DNA from 2 places in the Thermomonas mangrovi genome. Region 2 is predicted to be linked to the other one. Evidence: riboswitches for the same ligand, from Rfam matches in the RefSeq annotation. Region 2 holds a riboswitch; the other holds the start of a gene.
What was found. A riboswitch is a leader RNA that binds a small molecule or an ion and turns the genes downstream of it on or off. The one in region 2 is predicted to bind molybdenum cofactor.

Region 1 (9,299 bases), on a different contig from region 2:
GCCCTGCTGCGGCTGGCGGTGCTGCTGCACCGCTCGCACGAGACCGACGAGATGCCGTTGCTGCGCCTGCGTGCCGCCGGCGAGCAGTTGCACCTCGCGCTGGACCGCGCCTGGCTGCAGGCCCGCCCATTGCTGCGCGCGGACCTGGAAGGCGAACCCGAGGACATGCTCGGGCTGGGCCTGACCCTGCAGTTGGCGGCCGAGTAGGCCATGCACCCGGACATCGAGGCCTACCACGCCGCCTTGCCCGACGCCGCGCGGGCCGTGTGCGACCTGCTCGCGCGCGAGATCCAGGCCGCCCTGCCCGACGCCGTCGGCAAGGTCTGGCATCGGCATCCGGTGTGGTTCCTCGACGGCAACCCGGTCGCCGGCTACAGCCTGCTGAAGGGCGGCGTGCGCCTGCTGTTCTGGAGCGGGCAATCCTTCGACGAGCCCGGCCTGCATCCCGAAGGCAGCTTCAAGGCCGCCGAAGCGCGCTATACGGAGGCCGCGCAGGTGCACGTCGCGGCCCTGCGGCGCTGGCTGGGCAAGGCGCGCGACATCCAGTGGGACTACCAGCACCTCGTCAAGCGCAAGGGTCGGCTCGAACGCCTGAAGTGACGCCTGGCGGGATTGATGGCTGCTTCACTTCGTCGCGAACGCCTCGAATTCGGGCCCGGCGATGCGCAGGTTCGCCCGCAGGTATTCGCGCAGGCGCGGGCCGGGCGGCTCCGGCGGCGGGCCGCCGAGGTGGCGCTGCAGCATGGTGTCCATCGCGAACAGATAGGCCTCCCGCGCGAGCGGCGCGACCGGCGAGTGGCCACCGCCGGGTTCGACCAGCAGGGTGACCGGCCGGCCGAGCGCGCGCAGGCGTGCGCCGTAGTCGATCACCGACCGCAGCGCGACCGTGCGATCCGCGCCACCGGCCATGAGCAGCAGCGGGCGCCGCATCTTCGCCACGTTCGCCTGCGGCGATTGCGCATGCAGGCGCGCGCGGGTGGCGGGATCGGTCGCGTCCAGCGACAGCGCGCGCAGGGTCTGCCGCAGCGAACGATCCGGCAGGTCGCCCTGGTCGCCGGATTCGACCAGCCAGCGCATCGCCCAGCCCAGGTCCGCGGGCGGCGCCCCGGCCACGCCGACCTTGAACAGCTCCGGCTGGAAGGTCAGCCCGAGCAGCGTCGAATAGCCGCCGAACGAATGGCCGACGATGCCGACGCGGTCCTTGTCGCCGATGCCCTGCGCCAGCAGCCAGTGCACGCCCTCGACGATGTCGCGCTGGACGCGGCCATTGCCGTAGTCGCCGTTCGACGCGAAGGTGTAGGCACGCCCGTGGCCTGTGGAACCGCGGAAATTCGACTGGAACACCACGTAGCCGCGACTGGCCAGGAACTGGGCGACGCCGTCGTAACCGGCGCGGAAGTGGTCGATCGGGCCGCCGTGCACCTGCGCGACCAGCGGCGCGCGCGCGGCGTCCACGCCCGGCGGCAGCAGCACGAAGCCATGTACGCGCCTGCCGTCGGACGCGGTGTAGGAGATCGCGAGCTTGCGCGCCAACGCGGCTTCCGGCGGCGCGTTCGCGGTGATGCCGGGGTCGTCCAGGATGCGTCGCAGGGTGCCGTTGCGCGGGTCGTACAACCACCAGCGCGGGTCGCGCAACGTGGCCGCGCGTTCGCTCACCAGCCAGCGCGCGGACCGACCACTGCCCGCTTGCAGGGCGATGTCACGGCCCGGGAACCTGCGCGCGATGTCCGCGACCACGGCCTGCGCATCGCCGATGCCATGGGTCGCGGCGGCAGTGCTGCGGTAGCTCGCCGCCAGCGGTTGTTGCGTGCGCGGATCGAGCACCACCTCGTCGAGATCGGCTTCGGCGCGCGGATCCTCGTGGAGGGTCTGCAGTCGGTCGTTCGCATCGAGGCGCAGCACGCGCCTGAAGTCTCCCCCGGGATTGCCTGCCATCAACAGGCTGCCATCCGGCAACGCGGCCAGCAGCTCGATCCGCTCCATCGGCCGCAGGCGCAGGACTTGATGCAGCGTGCCGCCAGGCCGCACGCGGTACAGCGCATCGTGGTCGCCCTCGAAGCGGGCCAGCGCGACGATGCGGCCCTGCGCATCCAGCGCGACATCGTGGACCCAGCGCGCCTCCTCGCGCAGCAGGGTGCGCTTGCCGCGCGCGTCCATGCGCACGATCCGCCAGCGCTCGCCATTGTCGATGGCGACCCGTTCGCGCAGCAACACCGCGGCCGGTTGCGACGGGTCCAGCTTCATCACCCGGCGACGTTCACTGCCGCCCAGCGGCACCCGCACGCCGCTTCGGCCATCCACACCCACGATGCCCAGCGCGCGCGGGCCGCGCAGGAAGATCCAGCGACCATCGCGCGACCACGTCACCTGTTCGGCCTGGGTGGCCCCCACCAGCATGCGCGCCCTGCCGCCATCCGCCGGCAGCAGCCACAGCGCGCGCGACGCCTTCCGTTCGCGCAGGTAGGCGACCGCATCGCCGGCCGGCGACAGCGCGGCGGCAACGAGGGTGCGATTCTCGAGGAAGGCCGTGCGTGGCAGGCGCGGTGCGCGCGGCAACGCGCGTTGCTCGGCTTCCGCGGCGCGCAGCCCTTCTGCCTCCTGCGCGGGCAGCGTGCGGGGCGCAAGCAACAGGGCGCACAGCGCCAGCGGGCCGCACAGGTGTCGAAGCATGGTCATCGTCGAGTCCTCGTCCCTGTCCGCTCAGGCCGCGGCCTGCGGTGCCTGCGATCCGGGCAACGGCAGGCGTTCGCGGCGCGGATACAGGAGCCACAAGCTGGCCAGCGCCGGCAAACCGACCACGCCGCACAGCAGGACCCAGGCCCAGCGCGCGCGCGGCGCATGCGACTGGCGTGCCGTGAGCCAGAGCGCACCGAGCAGCGACAGCAGGCAGCAGACTGCGGCCAGCCACAGGACCGCTGCCGGCATCGGCTGCGGCCTGGCACGCAACGGATCCTTCGCCGCGAACAGGTCCTGCGCACCCAGGCAGAGTGCGCGCAGCACCGGTGATAGCCAGGTATTGCGATTGGTGTAGACGGACGGCAGGTCGATCGCCAGCGCGCGGCGCGCCACCTCCCTCGCGTGCCCCTTGCCGTCCACGCGCAGCACCTGCTGGAACGGATGCTGCAATTCACCGCTCCACACGCCCCAGGCGTAGGTGTAGGACACCAGGTAGCCATCCAGCAGTTCGACCACGTCCATCCGGCTCAGGTTGCCGACCGCCGCCGGCATCGCCACCCGCATCAAGGGCTGCAACAGGTCGAGGCCATTGACCGCCTCGCGGCCGGGATAGAAATAGGCAGCGCGGTCGCTGAGCACCAGGATGTTGTCGCCGGCGGGTTGCGGCGGGCTGGCCATCACTTCGCCCCGCGGCAGGCGGATGCGCTCGAATATCCGCCGCTGCTCGCCGTCGTACTGGTAGGCGGCTTGCGCGTTGTACAGGTAGGTCGCACCGTACGGCATGGTCGGCGCCGGGAACGCCGCCTGTTCCTCGCCCACGCCCATCTCCCCGATCCGGCGCTGGTCGCGCAGCCCGCGGGTGACGAAACGCGCGCGGTCGTGGCTGTACACCAGGAACAGGTTGTTGTCGCCGTCGGCGAATTCCATCGGCTGCAGGTTGGTCATCGTGCCCTGCTGCGGCAGGTTCCGCAGCGGATACGTCGTGTACACGTCGGACAAGGCGACCTGCTCGCGCCACAGCGCGGCTTCCGGGTCGCGGCTGCGTTCGATGCCGAGCAGCAGGATGGCCTTGCCTTCGGCGCGATCCGCCTCGATGGTGCCGCCCTTCGGCGGCACGGGCATGTTGAGCGGATGCGTGCCGGTGACCGTCCACAGCACCTCGACGCCATAGCCCAGCATCCAGGCCAGGAAATACGCGCCCAGCTGCACCGGCAGCGCGACCGCAAGCACCGCCACGGGATTGCGCGGCTGCGTGGCCGGATCCGGCTTGAACGCGATCGCCAGTATCGCCGCGAGGAACACGATCACCACGCACTGCACGCCCAGCATCGCCACGCCCGATGCCTGCGCATACAGGAAGAGGTTGGGCAGCAGGAACGCGGCGAACGAATAACGCCGGTTGCCGACCATCGCGTAGGCGCCGGCGAGGTAGCCGGACACCGCGATCAGCCAGGCCGCCACCGGCAGCAGCCAGTGGCGGGTGTCGACCACGCGCGCGGTCAGTCCGTCCTGGTAGGCGGCGACCAGCAGGATCGGCACCGCCACCGAGAGCAACAACAACAGCGCGCCGGCGCCGGTCAACGCGCCCGCCACGTGCAGCCGGTGCATCGGCCGGTGCAGCAGGTTGAGCCACTGGTTGGGCTTGCGGTAGCTGCCCATCTGGTACAGGCCCAGCAGGGCGCCGGCCACGGCGTACACCGCGGCGAATATCTGGTAGACGAAGATGGGTTGCTGGGCCATGTCCACCATGCGGCTGAGGAAGCCCAGCACCACGAGGTTGGCGAGGAATGCCGCGATGGCCCACAGGCGGAAGCGCAGCAGCTCGCCCTTGAACAGATCGATCATGTGTTGGTCCTCTTGCGTGCGTCAGGCCGCAGCCGGCGCCGCGTGGTTCTTGGCCAGGAAGGCGTTGACGGCGCGGTCCAGGCTGACCGGCATCGACTGCACGTTGCGCGCGCCGGCCTCGCGCAGGAAGCGTTCGAAACCGGCGTCCTGGTCCAGCACCAGGTAGTGGTGCAGGCCATCCAGGCGCTGCGCTTCCAGCAGGCCCGGCACCGTGTGCAGTTCGGGGCCCTTGAACGGTACGTCGGCCACCCAATGGCTGACCCGCGCGGTGAAGTCTTCCGGCGCCGACATGTGCTTCAGTTGCCCACGCTCGAGGATGATGAGGTTGTCGGCGACGCGCTCGATCTCCTCCATCTGGTGCGAGCAGTACACCACCGTGCAGTCGTCGGCGGCGTTGCTGTACAGCAGCGACTCCAGGAACGCGCGCTTGGCCACGACATCGAGGCCCAGCGTCGGCTCGTCCAGGACCAGCAGTTCCGGCCGCTGCGCCAACGCCAGCGCGAGGTTGAAGCCGGCCCGCTCCCCGCGCGACAGTTGGCCGACCTTCTGCTCCGGCAGCACGTGGTAGTGGCCGATCACGCTGTCGAACGCCTGCTGGTTCCAGCGCGCGTACTGGTGCTTCTGCATCGTCGTCACCTGCGACACGCGCATCCAGTTCGGCAGCGTGTGTTCTTCGTTGACGAAGCCGATGCGCGCGCGGTCCTGCGGCGTGAGCGACTGGCTGTCGCGGCCGAGGATGCGCGCCTCGCCCGAGGTCGGCGGCAGGAAGCCCATCAGGATCCGGAACAGGGTGGACTTGCCGGCGCCGTTGGCGCCGACGATGGCGTGGATGCGGCCGCGCGGGATCGCCAGGTCGAGGTGGTCGAGCGCCAGCTTGCGACCGTAGCGCTTGCTCAGCGCGCGGGTCTCGATGACGCAGTCGTTGCTTGGGTTCATGTGGGTGCTCGATGTCTGTCAATCGCGCTCAGGCGATCTTCCGGGGAGCCAGTTGGCGAAATTCTTCGGCGACGCGCGCCTGCACCTCGTCGGGCGGGTAGCCGAGCGGGATCACGTCGTTGACGAAGCGGCCGATGGCGTCGTCCAGGCGGCGTTCGCGTTCGTCGTCGGACAGGCGCTGGCGCGGGGTCGCCACGTACAGGCCCATGCCCTGCCGGGATTCCAGCCAGCCTTCAGTGGTCAGCTCGGCGTAAGCCTTGGCCACGGTGTTGGGATTGATCGTCAGCTGCTGGGCCAGCCCGCGCACGCTGGGCAGCTGGTCACCGGCGCCGAGTTCGCCGGTGGCGATCTTCATCCGCACCGCATCCACGATCTGCCGCCCGATCGGGCGCGGATCGCCGGTGGCGACCTGGATCATCAATGGACTGGTGCGGGCCATGGCGTCGTCCTATCTGTACTATTTGCGCTAGTACAGTGCGAACAGCCCGCGCCGGTCAAGCTGGTCTGCGACGAACCGGGGCGATCGCGGTCCGAACCGTCGATTCCGCGGCAGGAGCCCGGCGCGCGGCGGGATGCCGGGGCGGTAGCGCTGTATCCGGCCCACCACATCGGCCGATCCCTGCACTACACTGCGCCGGCAGCCCCGGCTGCACTCCGAGTCGCAGGGCCTTCGCTTCGGCATGGCCCGGCGACCGTGGCGTCCCTGCCACCCGGTGCTGCTGGAAACGGCATCGCCCCCCGTGCTTGGAAAGGAGCAAAACACGATGGCGTTGCTGGCGGACCGTTTCGGCCGCACGTTCCCGTACCTGCGCCTCTCGGTGATCGAGGCATGCAACTTCCGTTGCAGCTACTGCCTCCCCGACGGTTACCTGGGCGCGAAGCAGCGCCCGGCGCCCTTGTCTCGCGAGGAAATCGCACGCCTGCTGCGCGGCTTCGCGCAGGTGGGCCTGCGCAAGTTGCGGATCACAGGGGGCGAACCTAGCCTGCGCCGCGACCTGCCGGAAATCATCGCCAGCGCCGCGGCGGTGGGCGGCATCGAGACCATCGCCCTCACCACCAACGGCACCCAGCTCGACAAGCGGGTCCAGCGCTGGCGCGAGGCCGGGCTGACCCACCTCAACGTCAGCGTCGATGCGCTCGACCGCGAGCGCTTCCGCGCGATCACCGGCCATGACCGGTTGCCGGAGATCCTGCGTGGCCTGGACCTGGCGCACGGCCTTGGCTTCGGCGCCATCAAGCTGAATGCGGTGCTGCTGAAGGGCTTGAACGACGACCAGCTGCCGGCGTGGCGGGACTACCTGCGCGACCATCCGGTCAGCGTCCGCTTCATCGAACTGATGCGCACCGGCGACAACGCCGCGTACTTCGAGCGCCACCACCTCCGCGCCAGCGCGCTGGAGGAACAACTCCTGGCCGACGGCTGGCGGCTGCAGCCGCGGCCCGGCGACGCCGGCCCGGCGCGCGAGTACGCGCATCCCGCCTTTGCCGGGCGGATCGGGATCATCGCGCCCTACTCGAAGGATTTCTGCGCCGGCTGCAACCGACTGCGGGTGACCCACACCGGCGACTTGCGGCTGTGCCTGTTCGGCAACGTCGGCATCCCGCTGCGCCCCTGGCTGCAGGACGATGCCGACCGCGACCGCCTCGCCGCGGCGCTGCAATCGCAACTCGGGCTGAAGGCCATCGGCCACCAGTTGCATGCAGGCGAGACGGGCCTGACCCCCAACCTGTCCACGATCGGTGGCTGACATGCGCGCGACCACGCCTGCGTCCGGGTTCCACATGGCGGATGTCCGCGCCAAGCAGGCCACCGCGCGACGCGCCGTCGCGGTCGGCGAGCTGCATGCCGGCGCTGTCGGCTACGCCGCGCTGGTGAACCGCACCTTGCCCAAGGGCGACGCGCTGGCGATGGCGGAGGTGGCCGGCCTGCAGGGTGCCAAGCACGCCTCGCAACTGATGCCGCTATGCCACCCGCTGGCGCTGGAGTACGTCGACGTGCGCTGCGTCGCCGTGCCCGAACGCCAGGCGATCCGCGTCTACTGCGAAGCGGCGCTGACCGCCAAGACCGGCGTGGAAATGGAAGCCCTGGCCGGCGCGACCGCGGCCCTGCTGACCCTGTACGACCTCACCAAGCCGGTCGAACCGGCACTGTCCCTGCAGTCCGTGCGGCTGCTGTTCAAGGCCGGCGGCAAGAAAGGCGTGTGGTTCCACCCCGACGGCATGGACGCCGCCGAACTGGCCCACTACCGGCCGCACGACCCGGCACCCGCTGCATGAACGAGCCGCTGGCGTTCGACGCCGCGCTGGCGACGATCCGCGACTGCTGCCGGCTGCTCCCGGCGGAAGCAGTGGCGCTGGTGGACGCCGCAGGGCGCGTGCTGGCGGCGCCCGTGGAGGCTCCGCGCCCGCTACCGCCGTTCGACAACGCCGGGATGGATGGGTTCGCGCTGCGCTGGACCCCGGACCTCGCCGCCGGCAGCGAACTCGCGGTGATCGCCGAGCAGGCGGCCGGGGACGGGATCGCCGGGCAAGCGGCCGACGCCTGCAGCATCATGACCGGTGCGCGGCTGCCGGACGGGCTGGACACGGTGGTGCCGGTCGAGGATTGCCGGGTGCTGTCGCGCGATGCCGAGGGGCGCCCGACGCGGATCGCGCTGGTGGCGCTGCCCGCTGCCGGGCAATACGTGCGCCGCGCTGGCAGCGATGTCGCCCCGGGCCAGCACGTGCTGGCCGCGGGCGTCCGGCTCGACGAAGAGGCGCTGATGGTCCTCCGCGGGATCGGGCTGCGCAACGTGCTCGTGCGCCGCCGGCCGCGCCTCGCCCTGGCCTGCACCGGCCGCGAGCTGGTGGATGCCGATGGCGCCGAACTCGCCCCGGGCCAGATCGCCAATACCAATGGCCCCTACCTCGAACGCCTGCTGGCCGAGGCCGGCGCCGACGTGGTGGAACGGGTCACCGTCACCGACTCGCCTGAGGCGCTCGCACCCGTGCTTGCGCGCTGGCTGGCCGACGGGATCGAGCTGGTGGTGACCACCGGCGCGGTCTCCAAGGGACGCTACGACTTCGTGCCGGACGTGCTGGCGTCGCTCGGTGCCGACGTGCGCTTCCACAGCCTGCGCATGCGGCCCGGGCGACCGCTGCTGTTCGCCACCGCCGGCCGCGGCAGCCTGCTGTTCGGCCTGCCTGGCAACCCGATCTCCAGCGCGATCGGCGCCCGCTTCTTCATCGATGCCGCGGTGCGGGGAATGACCGGACGCCCCGCGGAAACCCCGGTCCAACTGCCGCTCGCCGCAGACGTCCGCAAGAAGCCGGGCATCCGCCTGGTGCAGAAGGCAGCGCTGGCATTGTCCGCCGACGGGCGCCTGTCGGTGCGCTTGCTGGCGGGCCAGGAAAGCTTCCGCACCGCGCCGCTGCTGGAGGCGCGCGCGTGGGCGATGCTCCCGGAAGACGACACCCACCTGCAGGCCGGGTGTCTGGTGGCGGTCCACCCCCTGCGCCCCGGCGCAACCTCCTGCCTCGACGCCTCGCCCGCATGAACATCACCTTGCAACTGTTCGGCCGTTTCCGCGACTTCGCCGATGCGCCGGAACTCCACCTGGAGCTCCCCGGGGTCACGACCACCGCCGAGTTCCGCGCCGGGTTCGAGGCCTGGGCACGCGCGCATTGGCCGGACGCGGCCATCGCCCTGCTGCAGGCCTCCGCGATCGCCACCGACACCACCCTGCTGCATCCGCGCACCCCGCTGCCGGCGGACGGCCGGCTGGCCCTGCTGCCGCCCGTGAGCGGAGGATGAGCATGCAACGCGAAGACCGGATCGCCTGCCACGTCATCGACATCGCGGA
Region 2 (9,299 bases):
CACGGTGAGTTTCATTGGCGCAGTCCATCGAACGGGGTGCCGCCGGGGCGCAGCGGATACACCGGCACCGGCGTGCCGGCGGGCAGGTTGTGGGCCTCCTCGGGCAGCAGCGCCCAGGCGCGCGCTTCCAGCAGCGGCGCGGTCTTGAAGCTTTCCTGGCCGGGCAGCAGGCGCACCTGCAGGCGGCCATCGGCGTCCAGCGCCAGCGCTGCCTTCTGGACCATGCGGAAGCCCGGCTTCTTGCGCGCGCCGGCGGCCAGCGGCAGCAGAAGCGGCGTTTCCGGCGCACGGCCAGCCATTGCGCGCAGCGCCGCATCGACGAAGAAACGCGCGCCCACCGTGCACGAGACCGGGTTGCCCGGGAGGCCGAACACCAGGGTGCCGCGGCCCGCAGTGGCGAACAGCAGCGGCTTGCCGGGGCGCATCTTCAGCTTGTGGAAATGCTGTTCGGCGCCGGCCGCGGCCAGCACCTCGGGCACGAAATCGTAGCGGCCCATCGACACCGCGCCGGTGGTGGCGATGATCTCGATCCCGGCCTCCAGCCAGCGCCCCAGCCACGTCGCGAAGGCCGCGGGTTCGTCGGGCAGGGTGACCCGTTCGACCACCTCGGCGCCGGCCTCGGCGAACAGGCGTTCCAGGTACGGTCCGTTGGTATTGGTGATCTGCCCGGGCGCGAGTTCGGCGCCATCGGCATCGACCAGTTCGCGGCCGGTGCAGGCCAGCGCCAGCCGCGGCCGGCGGCGCACCTCGACCTGGCCGATCCCGATCCCGCGCAGCACCAGCAGCGCTTCCTCGTCCAGCCGCGCGCCGGCCTCCAGCACGCGCTGGCCGGCGGCCACGTCTTCGCCGGCATGGCGCAAGTGCTGGCCGTGGCGCGGGAGCGTGTTCAACACGATGGCGGTCGGGCGTCCGTCGTCGTCGCGCGACACCACCGTGCAGTCCTCGACCGGCAGCACCGTGTCCAGCCCGTCCGGGACGCGCGCGCCGGTCATGATGCTGCAGGCGCCCTCGGACTGCCCGGCGATGCCGTCGCCGGCGGCCTGTTCGGCCAGTACCGGCAACGCCGTTCCGGCAGCGAGGCCCTCGCGCCAGCGCAGGGCGAACCCGTCCATCGCCGAATTCGCGAACGGGGGCAGGTCGCGCGGTGCGTCCACCGCGGTCGCCAGCACCCGGCCGCCGGCATCGGCCAGCGCCACGCGCTCGGCCGGCAGGGGCGCGCAGCAGGCGCGGACCCGCGCCAGCGCGTCGTCCATCGACAGCATCGTGCTCATGCGTGCGGCAGCCCGCGCATCATCGCCAGCGCATGCGGCAGCAGTGGGCCGAGGATGTCCAGGCCCTGCGCCACCGCCTTCGGGCTGCCCGGCAGCAGGACCACCAGGGTGCCGTCGCCGACCAGCGCGCAGCGGTTGCGGCTCAGCCACGCCAGCGGGGTGTGCGCGCTGCTGGCGTTGCGGAACAGTTCGGCCAGGCCCGGCGCATCGCGGGTGGCGACGCTGGCGAGGGCCTCGGGCGCGAGGTCGCGCGGGCCGAAGCCGGTGCCGCCGGTGCACAGCACCAGCGGGGTACCGAGCGCGGCTTCCTCGCGCAGGGCATCCGCCAGCGGTTCGATGCCGTCGGCCAGCAGGCGCCGGCGCACGTTCGCCCCCATCGACTGCAGGCGTTGCTCCAGCAGCGCGCCGCTCCGGTCTTCGTACACGCCGGCGGCGGCGCGGTCGCTGAGGGTGACCACGGCGACGGTTTCGCCGTCCAGCCGCGCATCGCCGCGCGGGCGGTAATACGCGCGCTCGGCCTCGTCCATGCCGGACGGGTGGATCCACAGGCCCTTCTTGCCGCCTTCCTTGAACAGCAGGCGCACCGCCTCGATGGCCAGCGCCGGTTCCACCGGCTTGGTCAGGTCGTACAGGGTCAGCAGCGCCGCGCTGGCGCCGGCCAGCGCCTCCATCTCGACGCCGGTCTTGGCGGTCAGCGAGGTTTCGCAGTACACGCGGATCGCGTGGCGTTCGGGCACCGGCACGCAGCGCACGTCCACGTATTCCAGCGACAGCGGATGGCACAGCGGCATGAGCTGCGCGGCGTTCTTGGCGCCCTGCAGGCCGGCCACTTCGGCCATCGCCAGTGCATCTCCCTTGGGTAGGGTCTTGCCGGCCAGCGCGGCGAAGCCGACCGGCCCAGCATGCAGTTCGCCGACCGCCACCGCGCGCCGCAGGGTAGGGCGCTTGCGGCGGACGTCGGCCATGTGGAAGCCAGCAGCAGGGGAGGTTGCGTCCATTCAGCCGCCGATGGTGGAGAGGTTGGAGGTCAGCCCGGTTTCGCCTTCGACCAGGCGATGCCCGATCGCCTTCAGGCCGAGCTGCGCGCGCAGTGCGGCGACCAGGCGGTCGCGGTCGGCGTCGTCCTGCAGCCACGCGCGCAGCGGGATGCCGGCCTCGCCGAACAGGCACAGGCGCAGGTCGCCGGTGTGGGTCACCCGCAGGCGGTTGCAGCCGGCGCAGAAGTCCTTCGAATACGGCGCGATGACCCCGATCCGCCCTGCATAGCCGGGATGCGCGTATTCGCGCGCCGGCCCGGCATCGGCCGCGCGCGGCAACAGGGCCCAGCCGGCGTCCTGCAGCTGCGTTTCCAGCGATTCGGCGCGCAGGTGGTGATGCTGGAAATACGCCGCGTTGTCGCCGGTGCGCATCAGTTCGATGAAACGCACGCTGACGTCGCGCTCGCGCAGGAAATCCAGCCACGCGGGCAACTGGTCGTCGTTGAGGCCCTTCAGCAGCACCGCGTTGAGCTTGACCGCCTTGAAGCCGAGGCCTTGCGCCAGTTCGACGCCGCGCAGGATCTCGTCGAGGCGGTCGTGGCCGGTGATGGCGCGGAAGCGTGCGCGGTCCAGCGCATCCACGCTGACGTTGAGGTGGGTCAGCCCGGCCTCGCGCCAGCGCGCCACCCGGCGGTCGAGCAGGGTGCCGTTGGTGGTCAGGGCAATGCTGTCGATGCCGCCGACCGCCGCCGCAGAGGCGATGATCTCCGGCAGGTCGCGGCGCAGGCTGGGCTCTCCGCCGGTCAGCCGCAGCTTGCGCAGGCCGACCGCCGCGAAACCGCGCAGCAGCCGCGCGATTTCCTCGCGCGACAGCGGTTGCGGGCGCCCGGCTTGCGCATGGAAGCCATCCGGCAGGCAGTACGTGCAACGGAAGTTGCAGGCCTCGATGATAGAGAGCCGCAAGTACGGGAAGCGCCGGCCGAACCGGTCCTCCAGGGTCATCATGTTGTGCTCCTGTCCAAGCGCGGGCGGCGACACCGTTTCCAGTGGCACCGGGTGGCGGCGGAGCCGCCACGGTCGCGGGCCATGCCGGGGTGGCGAAGGCCATGCGACTCGGAGTGCAGCGCGAGCTGCAGGGGCAGTGTAATCCGCGGCCGGCGGATCCGGCATTGACGCGGGTCAAGCGTGGCCGTTGCCATGTCGGCTCACCCGCGTGCGCCTCGCGCCTGCCATTGCCCGGCGAGATGCCGGGCCAGGCCCAGCAGGGTCAGCGACCATGCCAGCGCCGCCGCCGCGGTCATCCCGGTCGAGATCCAGCCCAGCGCCGGCATGTCGGTGGCCAGCCCCAGCCTGGCGCTTGCCAGCGCGTACATCCCCAGCGGGAACACCAGGCTCCACATCACCGGCTGGTAGCGCAGCGGGCGCCGGTTCACCACGTGCTTCCACACCCCGAACAGCACCAGCAGCGGGATCCACCAGGTCGCCCATGCCCACAGCATCAGGGTGATGCCGTCCACGAACGGCCGCTGCGTTGCCAGGAACGACAGCGGGGCCTCGATCGAGGCGAGCGCGGTCCCGGCGTTGGCGGAGATCGCGGCGGCACCCATCACCACCCACAGCAATGGACCGATATCGTCCGGGGTCAGTTGCAGGAAGAAGATGCGATGGCAGAACAAGGTCACGAAGATCGCGTACAGGCACAGCCCCAACCCCCACAGCATGTGGATTTCCACCTGCATGTAGCGACCGGCTTCGCCCAGTTCCGGTACCAGCAACGCGCCCAGCACGACCAGCGACTGGGTGCCGACGATCGCGATCAGCCAGCCGCCATGGACGATGTTGACGTTGCGTTCGTGGGTCAGGAAGGTGAGGACGGCGAACGCCAGGTAGAGCAGCAGGCACCAGGCCAGGAAGGCGAACGCCCACAGTGCCTTCGCCAGCAGTGGTAGCCCGGCCTGCATCGCCAGCACGCCGAGCAGGTCGGTGGCCGCGACCAGGGTGAAGAAGCCGAACACCAGCGCTGGATCCAGCAGGTCCTGGCCGACCGCGCGCGGTGCCAGGAAAACCCGCAGCAGGCTGAGCACCAGCAACAACACGTAGGCAATCGCCGCGAACGCAGCCAGGGCGATGGCCAGGCGCGGCAAGCCCTGCACTCGCAGGTTCTGGGCCAGGATCGCGGTGGCCATGACCAGCGCGAAGTTGCCCGGATGCAGGCCGGCCAGGCCGTGGCGCGGTTCCGTCAGAGCGACCATTCCACCTGCAGCCATAGCTTGCGGGTATCGCGGGCGAAGCCGTCGCTGTCGTAGTCGGCCAGCTTGGCCAGCACGTCTAATCCCGGCAGCAGGGTCACGCCGAGGGAGGCATCCAGCTCGCGTCCGTAGCCGCTGCCGCCGCGGTCGGCGCGGAAGTCGTGGTAGGCCACTTCCCACTTTCCCTTGCGGCCGCCGAGTTCGATCCCGCGTTGCGCCGACACATACGTGTCGCGCAGTCCGTTGACGGGCGTGACCAGGAACTTGTCGGCCCAGCCGTTGAAGGCGTGCAGGGTCGCCAGCGGCGTCTGGAAGGCGCGGCCGCGTCCCGCGCCCAAGCGCTCCCAGCCGGCTTTCAGGATGAGCGGGCCACGCTCGAGCCGTGGCTCCACCAGCATGTACGCGGTGGAGCCGCCGGTGGCATTCGCCCAAGGCACCTGCTGCGCACGTTCGAGCGCCAGTCCGCCTTTCCAGTCCTTCGACAAGGCACGGCTGGCATTCCAACGCAGGCCCAACGTACGGGTGGACGCGCTGGCTACGTCGCGATCCTCGACCCAGTAGCCGTAGCCCACCAGGTTGCCACCCGGCACCGTGTGAGAGACGCGAAGCAGCGGTGCCTTCAGGCGGCGCTCGCGCGCCAGCGGGTCGCGGGCCCCGTCGCCATTCACCCGGTGCACCCGATCCAGGTAGATCGCCTGGACCTCGATGGCCTTGTTCGGCTTCCAGCGCAGCTGTGCCGCGTCGAAGGTCTGCATGTTCTGCCGCCACGCCACATTGCCGATGAAACGTGCGTTGTCGAGGACCAGCGCCTGCCGGCCCACGCGGACCCCGGCGGTGTCGCCGGACCAATCCAGCCAGGCCTGGTTGAGTTCCAGCGCTCGCGCATCGGGCACCACCGGATACATCGTTTGGCCATTGGCGGTCGAGTTGAAGCGATCACCGAGCTCGGCCACGCCCTCGGCCTCCACCTGCGCGGTCAGGCGTGGCGAGAAGCGATGGTTGAAGGTGGCTCGCAGGCGCAGGGTATCGGCCTCCGCCTGACGGGCGAAAGCGTCGTCATCGACGCGTTCGTGGCGATATCGCAGGTTTAGTGCCCATGGCTTGGCGGGCTTGGCTGTCTTTGCCTGCGGCGTTTCGGCGGCAAGCGCAGGCGGCGCTGCGGTCAGGCCTGCAAGCGCCATGGCAAGGGCCAGGGAAATGGGGGTGCGCATGACATCTCCGGCATTGGTGAACTGCCGAAAATTGTCCGCAGCCGGACCGCCTGTCGCCTTGTCTCAGGTCAAGCGGGCTGCATCGCCCGCTGCCATCGCCTCACTGCAGGAATTGCAGCGGCTGCCCGCCAAGCTTGGCCAGGGCCAGGAACGTGCACACGGTCACCGCGTTGATGGTCCAGCCGATCGTCAGCACGCGCGCCATGGTGCCCAGTTCCGGGCGCTCCACGTTGGGTGCGTTCAACCAGATCCGGCGCATGATCCACGCGGTGTAGCCGAGGAATGCCGCCACCGCGGCCACCAGCAGCATGGACGTGCCGTACTGGTAGGCCGCCAGCAGGGCGAGGAACAGTACGTGGCTCGCCAGCACGCCCTCCAGCCAGAACACCCGCCAGAGCCGCTGGTGCCCCGGGACGCGATCGTCGAAGTATGCCTGCAGCATGGAGACCTCCCTCGGTTGTGGCATGGAACGGGTACGCCCGCACGTTAGTCCTGCGGCAGCTGGCATGCAACTGCGGCTTACTTGGCGCCGGACGGTGAGGTGACGAAGAGCAAACGACCGCCCGCAACTTTCCTTCGCGTCTGCTGGATATGTCGGCCGGTTGGGCGTGTCTACGCCTCCGAAACATTCCGCAAGGCATTTTCGGGAGCATGAGCCAGACCCTGAACGCACGGCTGGCGTTCTAGATCACAGGTCCGGTTTTGGCCGAAAGTAGCCGCCTGCGCCAGCGGCACGCCCGAATGTGGCTCCGATGCCGTCCAGTCCGACCTGAAGAAGATCGCCGAGCAGCGCATCGCCCAGGCGATGACGCAGGAGATGTCGCTCTCCCCGGAGACGCATGCCCTGCTGGGATCCGCTATCGCGGCGCGGCTGACCTACGACTTCACCTCGATCCGGACCACCGGACGCAACGAGTCACTCGATACCTACACCTGCGAGTCGAACCTGGTGGTCACGGTCAAGGGCATCAACCGCAACTGGACCCATGACTTCGAGTACGAGGTGTCTCCCGTCGAGGACGCCAATGCGAACTACGAGGTCCGGTACGACCGCAGTGGGCTGGGACCGCTGGCGTTCGGTGCACTGGGCCTGTTGAACCAACTCAACCTCGAGGCGGACAACGAGGTCAACGGCCCGCGGATCCTGCAGTCCCTGCAGGAGGTTCGGGACCAGGGCGGTGCGGGCAGCTACCGCGAGGGCGCGCTCCTTGAGTCGCTCAAGGCACGCGGCATCGAGGCACCTGCCGCCACCCAAGCGCACCAGCAACTGGCACTGGAGGCGATGGGTCAGCTGGAGGATCCGGGAAGCGTGTACCGGAACGTGCCCCAGGACATCCTCCAGGCAGCCCAAGCGCGCCAGCAGGCTGCGTTCGAGGAGCAGCAGCGCCTCAAGGACGAAGAGGAGCAAGCCAGGCGGGAGGCCTGTGCCCAATCACCCGACCCAGCCTTTGATCGCAATTGCATGTAAGCAAGCCGGCTTGAAGTCATGCCATGCAGAACGGGCCGAGGTGGCAGTGGCCGTCAACGGACCGAGGTGGCGTCAATCAACACGATCAGGAGGTGCAGGTGTCAGGCATGCAGGAAGAGACCGATGCCCCGCAGGGTGGGGGTGTCCAAACAATCGCACAGCCGATCCTCGACAAGCTCAACCAGTTCGACGTTCACACCCGCCGCAAGGAAACCTGCCTGGAATGTGGGTATGTGGGGATCATGGGCATCGAAGAAGAGCTTCACCCCTGGTGGCTGAGCTGGTGGTGCATCGCGCTTATCACCATCGTCGGCGCGATCTTCATGGGCGCCGGGCTGGTGATTGGGGGAATCCTCATCGGCCTTCGGTACTTCGGCGAATTCGACACGCGTGTCCTGGTCTGCCCAAGCTGCGAAGAAGCATACGAGCAGGACTGACGTGCGCCCGAGAAGGTATGCAACCACCGACGCACCTGCAGCGCGGCGGTAACGCCACGCAACACGAATTCCCCCCAGAAGGGCCCGGTGCAAACCGGGCCCTTCGCTTTTTGACCCCATCCAATCGGAGCACGCATATGCATCTCGTTGAGTCGATGGCCTATGTCGGGGAACGCCCCTGGCATGGCCTGGGCAACAAGCTGGCCGCTGGCCAGTCGATCGAACAGTGGCGTCAGAGCGCGGGCATGGACTGGACCATCGAGCAGTCCGATGTCCGCTTCGTCACCGGCGGACCGACGGTTGGCGCGATCCATTCCTTCCCGGAACAAAAGGTCCTCTACCGCTCGGACACCAAGCGTCCGCTGGCAGTGGTGTCCAAACGGTTCCAGGTCGTCCAACCGGGCGAGATCCTCGAGTTCTATCGTGACCTGACCGAGCACGCCGGCTTTGAGCTGGAGACGGCCGGTGTGCTCCGGGAGGGCAAGAAATTCTGGGCGCTGGCTCGTACCGGTCAGGGCGCAACGCTCAAGGGCAGGGACGAGGTCAATGGATACCTGCTGCTGGCCACATCCTGCGATGGGACCTTGGCCACGACGGCCCAGTTCACCTCGGTCAGAGTCGTGTGCAACAACACCCTGCAGATCGCCGTGGGCGACAACCGTGGCGCGTTCAAGGTGCCGCACCGGTCCGCGTTCAACGCCGAGGCGGTCAAGCAGCAGCTCGGCGTCACCGTCGCACCCTGGGCGAGCTTCGTTGCCAAGATGAAGGACCTGGTGGCCTGTCCGGTGGATCCGGATTCGGTGGATGGGCTGCTGCGCCGGGTGCTCGTGTATGCAGGCCAGCCTGGCAAGGCACCGGTGGTCAACGAGCAGGCCGTGCGCTCGGTGCGCGCGCTGTATGACGGCAGCGGCCTCGGTTCCCGGCTGGCCTCCAGCCGCGGCACGGCTTGGGGCTTGCTCAACGGGGTCACCGAGTACGTCGACCACCACCGGCGTGCCCGCAGCGATGACCATCGCCGGGAAGCCGCCTGGTTCGGCCATGGCGCGCGTTTCAAGCAGCGCGCGTGGGACGAGTTGGTCAAGCTGGTCGCCTGACGCCGATTCTCGTCTGCGCTATACGCCCGGCCTAGTGCCGGGGAGCGACTTCTGGAGGGCGCTGTAATTAACGGCGCCCCGTAGCGCCCATTCGACATACGCGACGGTCCGTTCCCGGGATTGGTCGCACACAACGACTCGATCCACACCCGCGATCTGCCGAGCGTACCCATCCCCAGATACGAAGGGCGGGAGGTGAGGCGACGCATATCACTCAACCCAAGGAGCATCACCATGCTGAAGAGACTTGGCATTGCCGCTACGTGCGGCATCGCGCTGTACGGGCTCGCTCGCTACCTCAATGGCAACCTGGTTGTTGTCCCATCGGGGCCAGGCCAGTTTCTCGACCTTCTCCTCTCAGGGCTGCAAGCCCCCTCGGGCACTGACATAGACAGCGTGTCCGGCGCATCCGACACACATGGCACGGCGAGCCTGCCGGCGGCTCAGGACGACAACGGGACGGAAACGACGACCGCCGCCGACGGCGTAGTCCAAGCACCAAATGGCGGTGAGCAGACAAGGCCATGACCCTAGCGACCAGACTTTTCGTCCGCGAGAAAACCCGCTATGCACCTGCCGAACCCGAGCAGGT

Region 1: linked by a shared signal. The riboswitch ahead of moaA (GTP 3',8-cyclase MoaA) and the one ahead of moaA (GTP 3',8-cyclase MoaA) in region 2 are both predicted to bind molybdenum cofactor.

What each region holds. Positions count from the first base shown of each region.
Region 1 is NZ_JAPEVV010000002.1:141,116-150,414, forward strand. Features, by position in the region: gene ppx (exopolyphosphatase) at 1-207, shown strand, start outside; gene ON759_RS04370 (DUF1801 domain-containing protein) at 211-600, shown strand; gene ON759_RS04375 (S9 family peptidase) at 625-2,676, opposite strand; gene ON759_RS04380 (hypothetical protein) at 2,701-4,521, opposite strand; gene ON759_RS04385 (ABC transporter ATP-binding protein) at 4,543-5,457, opposite strand; gene ON759_RS04390 (GntR family transcriptional regulator) at 5,486-5,896, opposite strand; molybdenum cofactor riboswitch at 6,098-6,228, shown strand; gene moaA (GTP 3',8-cyclase MoaA) at 6,222-7,205, shown strand; partial or broken gene ON759_RS04400 (cyclic pyranopterin monophosphate synthase MoaC) at 7,207-7,719, shown strand; gene ON759_RS04405 (molybdopterin molybdotransferase MoeA) at 7,731-8,993, shown strand; gene ON759_RS04410 (MoaD/ThiS family protein) at 8,990-9,250, shown strand; gene ON759_RS04415 (molybdenum cofactor biosynthesis protein MoaE) at 9,247-9,299, shown strand, end outside.
Region 2 is NZ_JAPEVV010000007.1:178,421-187,719, forward strand. Features, by position in the region: gene ON759_RS11185 (MoaD/ThiS family protein) at 1-15, opposite strand, end outside; gene ON759_RS11190 (molybdopterin molybdotransferase MoeA) at 12-1,271, opposite strand; gene moaCB (bifunctional molybdenum cofactor biosynthesis protein MoaC/MoaB) at 1,268-2,236, opposite strand; gene moaA (GTP 3',8-cyclase MoaA) at 2,270-3,253, opposite strand; molybdenum cofactor riboswitch at 3,244-3,379, opposite strand; gene ON759_RS11205 (tellurite resistance/C4-dicarboxylate transporter family protein) at 3,454-4,500, opposite strand; gene ON759_RS11210 (alginate export family protein) at 4,488-5,678, opposite strand; gene ON759_RS11215 (hypothetical protein) at 5,809-6,150, opposite strand; gene ON759_RS11220 (hypothetical protein) at 6,514-7,176, shown strand; gene ON759_RS11225 (hypothetical protein) at 7,284-7,613, shown strand; gene ON759_RS11230 (DUF932 domain-containing protein) at 7,751-8,707, shown strand; gene ON759_RS11235 (hypothetical protein) at 8,942-9,235, shown strand; gene ON759_RS11240 (JAB domain-containing protein) at 9,232-9,299, shown strand, end outside.